Regions from separate parts of the Serratia sp. 2723 genome, predicted to be linked through region 3. Evidence: predicted binding sites of a transcription regulator. Region 3 holds the regulator's gene; each other region holds the start of a gene.

Region 1 (3,284 bases), on a different contig from region 3:
CGGCTATTCCACGGAATACTGCGTCGATACCACTACCCGCCGGGCTGCTGGCCTGGGTTACCCGGTGGTGCTGGCGGCTGATGCACATACCAGCCACGACAAACCCCACGCCAGCGGGCTACAGATCCGTACCCATCATAATGCCACCTTGTCGAGTATCGAAAGTTTTGGCGTGGCGATCCGCGCGGTGCCTACAGCCGAAGTGAGTTTCTGAGCCGGATGCCGCCCTTGACGCGGTTCTGAGCGGGGTGTAACGTAACCGGATGAATATCTTCCCGCAGTTCACATCTTGTTTTAGCTGGTGGCGCCTTTTCTAAGGGCGGCACGGGTATTCATCCCTCTTTTTTAATGCCGCCGGTTTTGGCGGCATTTTTATAGCGTTGATCCGGCGGTCTGTTTACTTCCAGGAGCAAGGCTATGAGTTACACCATTCTGACTGGCGATCGCGCCACCGGTTCACTGCATTTGGGTCATTACGTCGGGTCACTGCGCCAGCGCGTTGAGCTACAACATCATCACCAGCAAACGGTGATGGTGGCCGATCTGCAAGGGCTGACCGATAACGGCAGCAATCCGCAAAAAATCAGTGCCAATGTGCTAAACGTGGTGGCCGATTATCTGGCGGTGGGAATCGATCCTGCCAAGACCACGCTGTGCCTGCAATCGGCGCTCCCGGCGCTGGCAGAATTGACGATGTATTACCTGAATCTGGTCACCGTCGCCCGTCTGGAACGTAACCCTACGGTGAAAAGCGAAATCATCGAGAAAGATTTTTCGCGCAGCCTGCCTGCCGGATTCCTGATTTACCCGGTCAGCCAGGCGGCGGATATCACCGCTTTTGGGGCTACCCATGTGCCGGTCGGGGAAGATCAGTTACCGATGCTGGAGCAAACCAACGAGATTGTCCGGCGTTTTAACCGCATCGTCGAACGTGAGGTGCTGGTGGAGTGCCAGCCGCTGCTGAGTCGTGTGGGTCGGTTGCCGGGGTTGGATGGGCAGGGCAAGATGTCGAAATCACGTGGTAATACCATCATGCTGGGGGCCAGTGCCGACGAAGTGCATAAGGCGGTGATGAGCATGTTTACCGACCCTAACCACCTGAACGTCAGCGATCCCGGCCAGGTGGAAGGCAATATGGTGTTCACCTATCTGGACGCATTTTGCGAGGATGTGGCGCTGGTGGCACAGTTGAAGGATCACTATCGTCAGGGCGGATTGGGGGATGTGAAGATTAAACGCTTGCTGGAGGATTGCCTGCAAACCCTGCTGGAGCCTATCCGCACCCGGCGGGCCGAGTACAGCGCCGATAAGGGCGAGCTGATGCGTATCCTGAGAGAGGGCAGCCAGCGGGCCAATCAGGTCACCCAGAGCACTTTGGCACAGGTCAAATCCGCGCTGGGTCTGAATTTTTTTGCCCTGGATTGAAGGCCCCTCTCCGGTTGGAGAAGCAAAACCTGATGCTCGCGGTGCTGATAGAAAGCGTGCTGGCCGTGAGGGGAAAATCTCAATACCGTTCTATCACGGGAAATGGCGTTGCGCGTCATTTCCCGGCCATAAAACCATCATCTGCGTGTCATACAGTTATTCGTTAATAGGTGCCCATAAGATTAGCCACTGAAATCAGAGAAATCATATGGCGCAGGCACTGTTAAAACTGGCACCGACCGACTATCCAGGGCAGCAACCGATCCCTTTACGCAAGGTATTGGCGGTAAAAGGGCTGGGTAAGGCTTACCAATCCCAGCAACGCGTCCTCGACGACATCAATTTTGATCTGCACGCCGGGGAGTTTGTGGCGGTGATAGGTCGCTCCGGGGCTGGGAAATCTACCCTGCTGCATACGCTGAACGGCACCATACCTTCCAGCTGTGGCGAGATGCTGCATTTTGAGGACGATGGAGTTGCACAGGATATCGCGCAGCTCTCGGCCCGCCAGATGCGCCAGTGGCGCGCCCGTTGCGGCATGATCTTCCAGGATTTTTGCCTGGTCCCCCGCCTGGATGTGATCACCAACGTGCTGCTTGGCCGCCTCAGCCACACTTCAACGCTGAAATCCTTCTTCAAAGTGTTCGACGATGCTGACCGTGCGCGGGCCATCGAGCTGTTGCAATGGCTGAATATGCTGCCACATGCGCTGCAACGTGCCGAGAACCTGTCCGGTGGCCAAATGCAGCGCGTCGCCATCTGCCGTGCGCTGATGCAAAACCCCAAAATCCTGCTGGCCGATGAACCGGTCGCCTCGCTCGATCCGAAAAACACCCGCCGCATTATGGATGCGCTACAGAAAGTCAGCGAGAACGATATCGCGGTAATGGTGAACCTGCACTCGGTCGAACTGGTGAGGGAATACTGCACCCGGGTGATTGGCATCGCCCAGGGCAAAATCATTTTCGATGGCCACCCGTCGCAGCTTAACGAACGTATTTTGCAGCAACTGTATGGCGAAGAAGCCAATCAGATCCATTAATCACTTGAACGTCACCTTTACCTTTACACACAGGGCATGCGCAATGAAAAAAATATTCACACTGACCACCATGATGGCCGGCGTAATGATGGTATTTAATGCAGGTGCAGCGGATGCGCCGAAAGAGTTGAACCTGGGGATCCTGGGCGGGCAGAACGCCACCCAACAGATTGGTGATAACCAGTGTGTGAAAGATTTTCTCGATAAAGAGCTGAACGTAGACACCAAATTACGTAACTCTTCCGACTACTCTGGCGTGATCCAGGGCCTGCTCGGGGGCAAGATCGATCTGGTGTTGAGCATGTCACCTTCGTCATTTGCTTCGGTGTATATCAAGGATCCCAAGGCAGTCGATCTGGTGGGGATCGCGGTGGATGATACCGATCAGTCACGCGGTTATCACTCGGTGGTGGTGGTGAAAGCCGACAGCCCTTACAAAAAGCTGGAAGACCTGAAAGGTCAATCCTTCGGCTTTGCGGATCCGGATTCGACCTCCGGTTTCCTGGTGCCAAACCAGGTGTTCAAGAAACAGTTTGGCGGCACGCCGGATAACAAATACAACAACTTCTTCTCCAGCGTCACCTTCTCCGGTGGCCATGAGCAGGACGTGCTTGGCGTGTTGAACGGCCAGTTTGAAGGTGCGGTCACCTGGGCCTCGATGATTGGAGATTACAACACCGGCTATACCAGCGGAGCCTTCAACCGCATGATCCGTATGGATCACCCGGATTTGATGAAGCAGATCCGGATTATCTGGCAGTCGCCGCTGATCCCGAATGGCCCGATCCTGGTGAGCAATGCTCTGCCTGCGGATTTC
Region 2 (3,284 bases), on a different contig from region 3:
GGTAGGGGCGCTGCATGCTGCGCCCGCTTAGCTTTTAACCGCGTTTGGCCGCGATTTCTGCGTGGTGTTTCTTCTCGCTGATCATGGTCAGCACCAGCAGGATCACCGCACCGATGCTGCCGCCGATCATCACCATAAAGCCGCCGTCCCAACCGAAGTAGTCAACGGTATAGCCGACGATGGCGCTGGCTGCGACCGAACCGCCCAGGTAACCGAACAGACCGGTAAAGCCTGCGGCGGTACCTGCCGCTTTCTTCGGTGCCAGTTCCAGCGCGTGCAGGCCGATCAGCATGACTGGGCCATAGATCAGGAAGCCGATGGTGATCATACAGGCCATATCGATGCCAGGGTTACCTACCGGGTTCAGCCAGTAAACGATGGTGGCGATGGTCACCAGAACCATGAAGAACACCCCGGTGGCACCACGGTTGCCTTTAAACACCTTGTCCGACATCCAGCCGCACAGCAGGGTGCCAGGGATACCGGCGTATTCGTACAGGAAGTAGGCCCAGGAGGACTTATCCAGCGCGAAGTGTTTCACTTCTTTCAGGTAGGTTGGTGACCAGTCCAGGATGCCATAGCGCAGCAGATACACGAACACGTTGGCGATCGCGATGTACCACAGCAGTTTGTTTGGCAGCACGTACTGCATGAAGATCTGCTTGGCCGTCAGCTCTTCTTCTGCTTCTTCGGTGTAATCATCCGGGTAGTCATTTTTGTATTCTTCAATCGGCGGCAGACCAACAGATTGCGGGGTGTCGCGCATCAAGGCGAAGGCGATCAGGGCCACCAGGATCGCACCAAAGGCAGGCATATACAGCGCCGCATGCCAGTCGTTAAACCAGGCCATACCCAGCAGGAACAGCAGTGGAGGCAGGCCGCCACCGACGTTGTGCGCACAGTTCCATACCGAAACAATACCGCCACGTTCTTTCTGTGACCACCAATGCACCATGGTCCGGCCACAAGGCGGCCACCCCATGCCCTGGAACCAGCCGCACAGGAACAGCAGCACGAACATCACGGCGATGCTGGAGGTTGCCCAAGGCACAAAGCCCATAAACAGCATGACGGCAGCGGCCAGGATCAGGCCGGCGGGTAGGAATACACGCGGGTTGGAACGGTCAGAAACCGAACCCATGATGAACTTGGAGAAACCGTAGGCGATGGAGATCCCCGACAGCGCAAAGCCCAGGTCACCACGGCTGAAGCCCTGATCGATCAGATACGGCATCGCCAGGGTGAAGTTTTTACGCACCAGATAATAGGCGGCGTAACCGAAAAAGATCCCCATAAAAATTTGCCAGCGCAGTTTACGGTAGAGCGGGTCTACCTTATCGACTGGCACACGAGAAATGTGTGCGGCTGGCTTAAAAATACTCAACATGAGCGCCTCCGATGGCTTTATCTGTTTATTGCCTCAACAGGAAATGGCTGTCCTGAAGATGAGCTTGCGGATACCTGAAGTGTTGTTAAATGTTCCATAACGAGCGCAATGCTAGAGAAAATCCCCCGGTATCACCGTGATGGGTGGCGCATTTGTTACACTTTTATGAAACTGTGGCGGATTTTGAGTGATCGGTTAACATTTTGGAATGACTAAATAGCACAAATGCGTGACGTTGGTCACATTCATGGCTTTTTATGGCCATATTGTTTTCGTTTTCTGTTCGTTATTGTTCCTTATCAAACAAAGACCCTACTGGCTGTGGCTAAATAAACCCATAACTACAGGCTCAGGGGGCGTGATGAGCAACAACTCATTAATCACCGAAACGGACGTGATCATCATTGGCGGCGGCGCTACCGGCGCGGGGATTGCCCGTGACTGTGCGCGGCGCGGTCTGCGTTGCGTTTTACTGGAAAGGCATGACATCGCCACTGGCGCTACCGGCCGCAACCACGGGTTGTTGCACAGCGGGGCACGCTATTCGGTCACCGATGGCGAATCGGCACGGGAATGCATTGAAGAAAACCGTATCCTCAAGCGTATTGCCCACCACTGCATCGAACGTACCGACGGCCTGTTTATTACTTTGCCTCAGGACTCGTTGGCCTTTCAGCAGCAGTTTATTACCGCCTGTCGCAGCGCCGGGATTGAGGCCGAAGCCATTGACCCCGAACTGGCATTACGCCTGGAGCCTGCGGCTAACCCGGCGCTGATCGGCGCGGTGCGAGTACCGGATGGCACCGTCGATCCTTTCCGCTTAACGGCGGCCAACATGCTTGATGCGCGTGAACATGGCGCACAAATCCTCACCTATCATCAGGTTACAGGTTTGTTGCGTACTGGCGATCGCGTGACGGGCGTGCGCGTTTTCGATCATCAGGCCGCTCATCAGTACGATATTCATGCTCAGGTGGTGGTCAACGCCGCCGGGATCTGGGGCCAGCAAATTGCCGAGTATGCCGATCTGCGCATCCGTATGTTCCCTGCTAAAGGGGCGTTGCTGATCCTGGGCCATCGCATCAATAACATGGTGATTAACCGTTGCCGCAAACCGGCAGATGCCGACATTCTGGTGCCTGGCGATACCATCTCGCTGATTGGTACCACCTCCACCCATATCGATTACGATCAGATAGACAACATGGTGGTGACGCCACAGGAAGTGGATATATTAATCCGCGAAGGTTCGCTGCTGGCCCCGAAACTGGCGCAAACGCGCATTCTACGTGCCTATGCGGGGGTGCGGCCACTGGTTGCCAGCGACGACGATCCCTCTGGGCGCAACGTCAGCCGTGGCATCGTGCTGCTCGACCATGCGGCGCGCGACGGGTTGGAGGGGTTTATCACCATTACCGGCGGCAAACTGATGACTTACCGGCTGATGGCCGAATGGGCCACCGACCTGGTCTGCGCCAAGCTGGGCATTGACAGCCTTTGTACCACGGCGGAAGTGGCGTTGCCCGGTTCCCGTCAGAGCGCCGAAGAAACGGTGCGCAGCGTGGTTTCACTGCCTGCCAGCATCCGGGGTTCGGCAGTGTACCGTCATGGCGATCGCGCCAGCCTGGTCCCTGCTGGCAACCGGCTGGACAACAGCCTGGTGTGTGAGTGTGAAGCGGTGACCGCCGGTGAGGTACGTTATGCGGTGGATTCTCTGACCGTCAACAATCTGGTCGATCTGCGCCGCCGTACCCGCGTTGGTATGGGGACCTGCCAGGGTGAGCTGTGTGCCTGCCGTGCCGCAGGTTTGTTGACGCGGTTTAACGTGGTGACGCCGCAGCAATCCATCACCCAACTGTCCCATTTCCTCAATGAACGCTGGAAAGGCGTGCGGCCT
Region 3 (3,284 bases):
GCAGATTTTCATTCACCCGGAAATTGATCTGGTGATTACCAGCGCTGAGCGACTGCGCCTCACGCTGCAATACCCGCAGCATTAACGGAATATCCACCTTCTCGTTCATATCCACGTTTGGTGCAGCCTCGATCCTGGAGAGTGTAAGCAACTGCTTCACCAGGCCATCCATGCGTTTGGTCTGCTCTTGCATGGTGCCCAAGGCTTTGCCACGCAGCGAACCATCCAGCTCTTCGTCACTCATCATCTCCAGGTAGCCTTGCAACACCGTTAGCGGCGTACGCAGCTCATGGCTGACGTTGGCGAAGAAGTTGCGTCTGGCCCCTTCCAGTTGGCGCATCTGGGTCACATCACGGGCCACCATCAGCAGTTGGCCTTCGGAATAGGGCATGATACGGAATTCAACAAAGTGCTCGTTATTCAGCTGTAGCGTCAGCGGTCTGGTGAATTCTTGCTGTTGCAGATAATGGCTGAATTCCGGGTAGCGCAGCAGGTTGAGAATGTGTTGGCCGTTATCTTCCGGCCAACGAAAGCCCAGCAGATGTTGTGCCAGGCCGTTACACCAGAAGATATTGCCCTCCACGGTGGTCATCACCACCGCATCCGGCAAGGATTCTGCCCCGCTGCGAAAGCGTTTGATCAACAGCGCCAGCTCACGGCGGCGACGGCGATTACGCTGCTGCATCTGATACAGGCCATAGAACAGCGGCTCCCAGCTCCAGCGGCCCGGCGGCGGCGTCATACTGCGGTCCACCCACAGCCAGTGGGAAAGTTTGAGTTGGTTATAGAAGTTCCAGGCCAGCGCGGCCAGCACCGAAACCAACAGCAGCCAGGGCAGATAACCGAAAACAAGCCCCAGCAATAAGGCGGGCAGGCAAAAAAGGGCCAGCTCCAGCGCCAGCCTCTTCCACGATAAACGTTCTAGCACGGTAACCTCTCCAGCGCGGTGCGATCAGTAGCGCGTCGAGAACCGATAACCGGTGCCGCGAACGGTTTGAACCATCTTGTCATGACCACTGGTCTCCAGCGCCTTACGCAGCCGGCGGATATGCACATCAACGGTGCGGTCTTCCACATAAACGTTAGTGCCCCAGACGTGATTAAGCAACTGTTCGCGGCTATAAACCCGTTCAGGATGAGTCATAAAGAAGTGCAGCAGTTTGAACTCGGTCGGCCCCATCTCCAGCGCCTGCTCATTAGCCATCACCCGGTGCGAGGAAGGATCCAGGCTTAGCCCCTGCATTTCAATCACTTCTTCTACTGCCATTGGTGAAATACGGCGCATCACCGCCTTGATACGTGCCACCAGTTCCTTGGGGGAGAAAGGCTTGGTGATGTAATCATCCGCACCAACCTCCAGACCACGTACCCGATCTTCTTCTTCACCACGCGCGGTCAGCATCATCACCGGGATATCCCGGGTCATCGCCTCGCGCTTCATATGCTTGATAAACTGGATACCGGACCCTCCCGGTAACATCCAGTCCAGTAACACCAAATCAGGGAACGGCTCAGACAGGCGCGTGACGGCACTGTCATAATCCTCGGCTTCCAACGGTTGGTAACCATTCTGCTCCAACACAAAGCACACCATCTCACGGATCGGCGCTTCGTCTTCCACCACCAGTATGCGTCTTGCCATCGTCAATCCTGCCAATGTGTTAGCGATCTCAGTTGATTGCGGTCGCCATTATGCGTCAGTTTTGTGACACTTTTATGAAAAAAAAGCCCGGTTGATCGCAGTAAGCATAGCGATTATTTCTGGCGTTAAAGAAATATCATCATGCTTGAGTTACGATAAGGCCCATTTATGCCCTTATCATCCTGTTAGCGATGGAAGACCTATGCGCCTGATCCACACCTCCGACTGGCATTTGGGCCAGTACTTTTTCACCAAAAGCCGCGCCGCCGAGCATCAGGCCTTCTTGGGCTGGCTGATCGAACAGGTGGAACAGCAGCGGGTGGATGCGCTGATCGTCGCAGGCGATCTGTTCGATACCGGCTCCCCGCCAAGCTACGCCCGCGAACTGTACAACCGCTTTGTGGTGGAGCTGCAACGTACCGGCTGCCAACTGGTGGTGCTGGGCGGCAACCACGACTCCGTGGCCACGCTGAATGAATCGCGTGAGCTACTCTCCTGCCTGAACACCACCGTGGTTGCCAACGCGCAAAGCGAGCTTGAGCAGCAAATCGTGGTGCTCAACCAGCTTGATGGCCAACCAGGGGCGGTGCTCTGCGCGATCCCGTTCCTGCGCCCACGGGATTTGCTCACCAGCCGCGCTGGTGAGTCTGGCAACCAAAAGCAGCAAGCTCTGCAAGAGGCCATCGCCGAACATTACCAAAACCTGTATCAGGCGGCCTGTACGCGCCGCGATGCGTTGGGTTTGCCACTGCCGATCGTCGCCACAGGCCATTTAACCACCGTGGGCGTCACCACTTCGGATTCGGTACGGGATATCTATATCGGCACGCTGGACGCCTTTCCAGCCCAGGCGTTCCCCCCTGCCGATTACATTGCGTTGGGGCATATCCATCGCGCGCAGAACGTCGCCAAGTCTGAGCATATCCGCTACAGCGGCTCCCCAATTCCTCTGAGTTTCGACGAGTTAGGCAAGACCAAAAGCGTGTTTATGGTCGATTTTGCCGACGGAGCGCTACAACAGATCACGCCGCTGGAGATCCCAACCTTCCAGCCCATGCAGCTGATAAAAGGTGATTTGCAGCAAATCGAGGCTCAATTACAGCAGTTTGCCGATTATCAGGGCGAACTCCCGGTTTGGTTGGATATCGAAGTAACCACTCAGGATTACCTCAGCGATATTCAGCGCCGCATCCAACAGTTGGCGGAAGATTTACCGGTTGAAGTGGTGCTGCTGCGGCGCAGTAAAGAGCAACGTAGCCAGACCATTGCCCAGCAGGATAAAGAAACCTTGAATGAATTAAGCGTCGGCGAAGTCTTCGAGCGCCGGTTGGCGTTGGAAGCCGAGATGGCCGAGCCGCGCCAACAGCAGATGCGGCAGATGTTCCAGCAGGTGGTAGAAACCTTGCACCAGTATGAGGAGCCATCAGCATGAAGATCCTGAGCCTAAGGCTGAAAAACCTCAACTCGCTACAGGGCGAGTGGAAAATCGACTTCACGGCGGAACCCTTCGCCAGCAACGGCCTGTTTGCCATCACCGGCCCCACAGGAGCAGGTAAAACCACCCTGCTGGATGCCATCTGCCTGGCACTTTATCACCAGACGCCGCGCCTGGAAGTCAGCGCCAGCCAGAACGAATTGATGA

What was found. The regulator PhoB, encoded in region 3, activates phosphate uptake and scavenging genes when phosphate is short. The targets are predictions, from matches to a motif close to CTGTCATAAAACTGNCNNAT.
Region 1: phnC (phosphonate ABC transporter ATP-binding protein) is a predicted target of PhoB. The motif match lies at 1,549-1,568, and genes of this name have one in related genera.
Region 2: glpT (glycerol-3-phosphate transporter) is a predicted target of PhoB. The motif match lies at 1,540-1,559, and genes of this name have one in related genera.

The regions. Positions count from the first base shown of each region.
Region 1 covers NZ_JBNDIN010000006.1:241,810-245,093, reverse strand. The annotation lists gene ABIE29_RS11790 (cysteine hydrolase family protein) at 1-214, shown strand, start outside; gene trpS (tryptophan--tRNA ligase) at 418-1,425, shown strand; gene phnC (phosphonate ABC transporter ATP-binding protein) at 1,634-2,467, shown strand; gene phnD (phosphonate ABC transporter substrate-binding protein) at 2,511-3,284, shown strand, end outside.
Region 2 covers NZ_JBNDIN010000008.1:129,419-132,702, forward strand. The annotation lists gene glpT (glycerol-3-phosphate transporter) at 35-1,387, opposite strand; gene glpA (anaerobic glycerol-3-phosphate dehydrogenase subunit A) at 1,749-3,284, shown strand, end outside.
Region 3 covers NZ_JBNDIN010000003.1:329,851-333,134, forward strand. The annotation lists gene phoR (phosphate regulon sensor histidine kinase PhoR) at 1-928, opposite strand, end outside; gene phoB (phosphate response regulator transcription factor PhoB) at 953-1,642, opposite strand; gene sbcD (exonuclease subunit SbcD) at 1,845-3,074, shown strand; gene sbcC (exonuclease subunit SbcC) at 3,071-3,284, shown strand, end outside.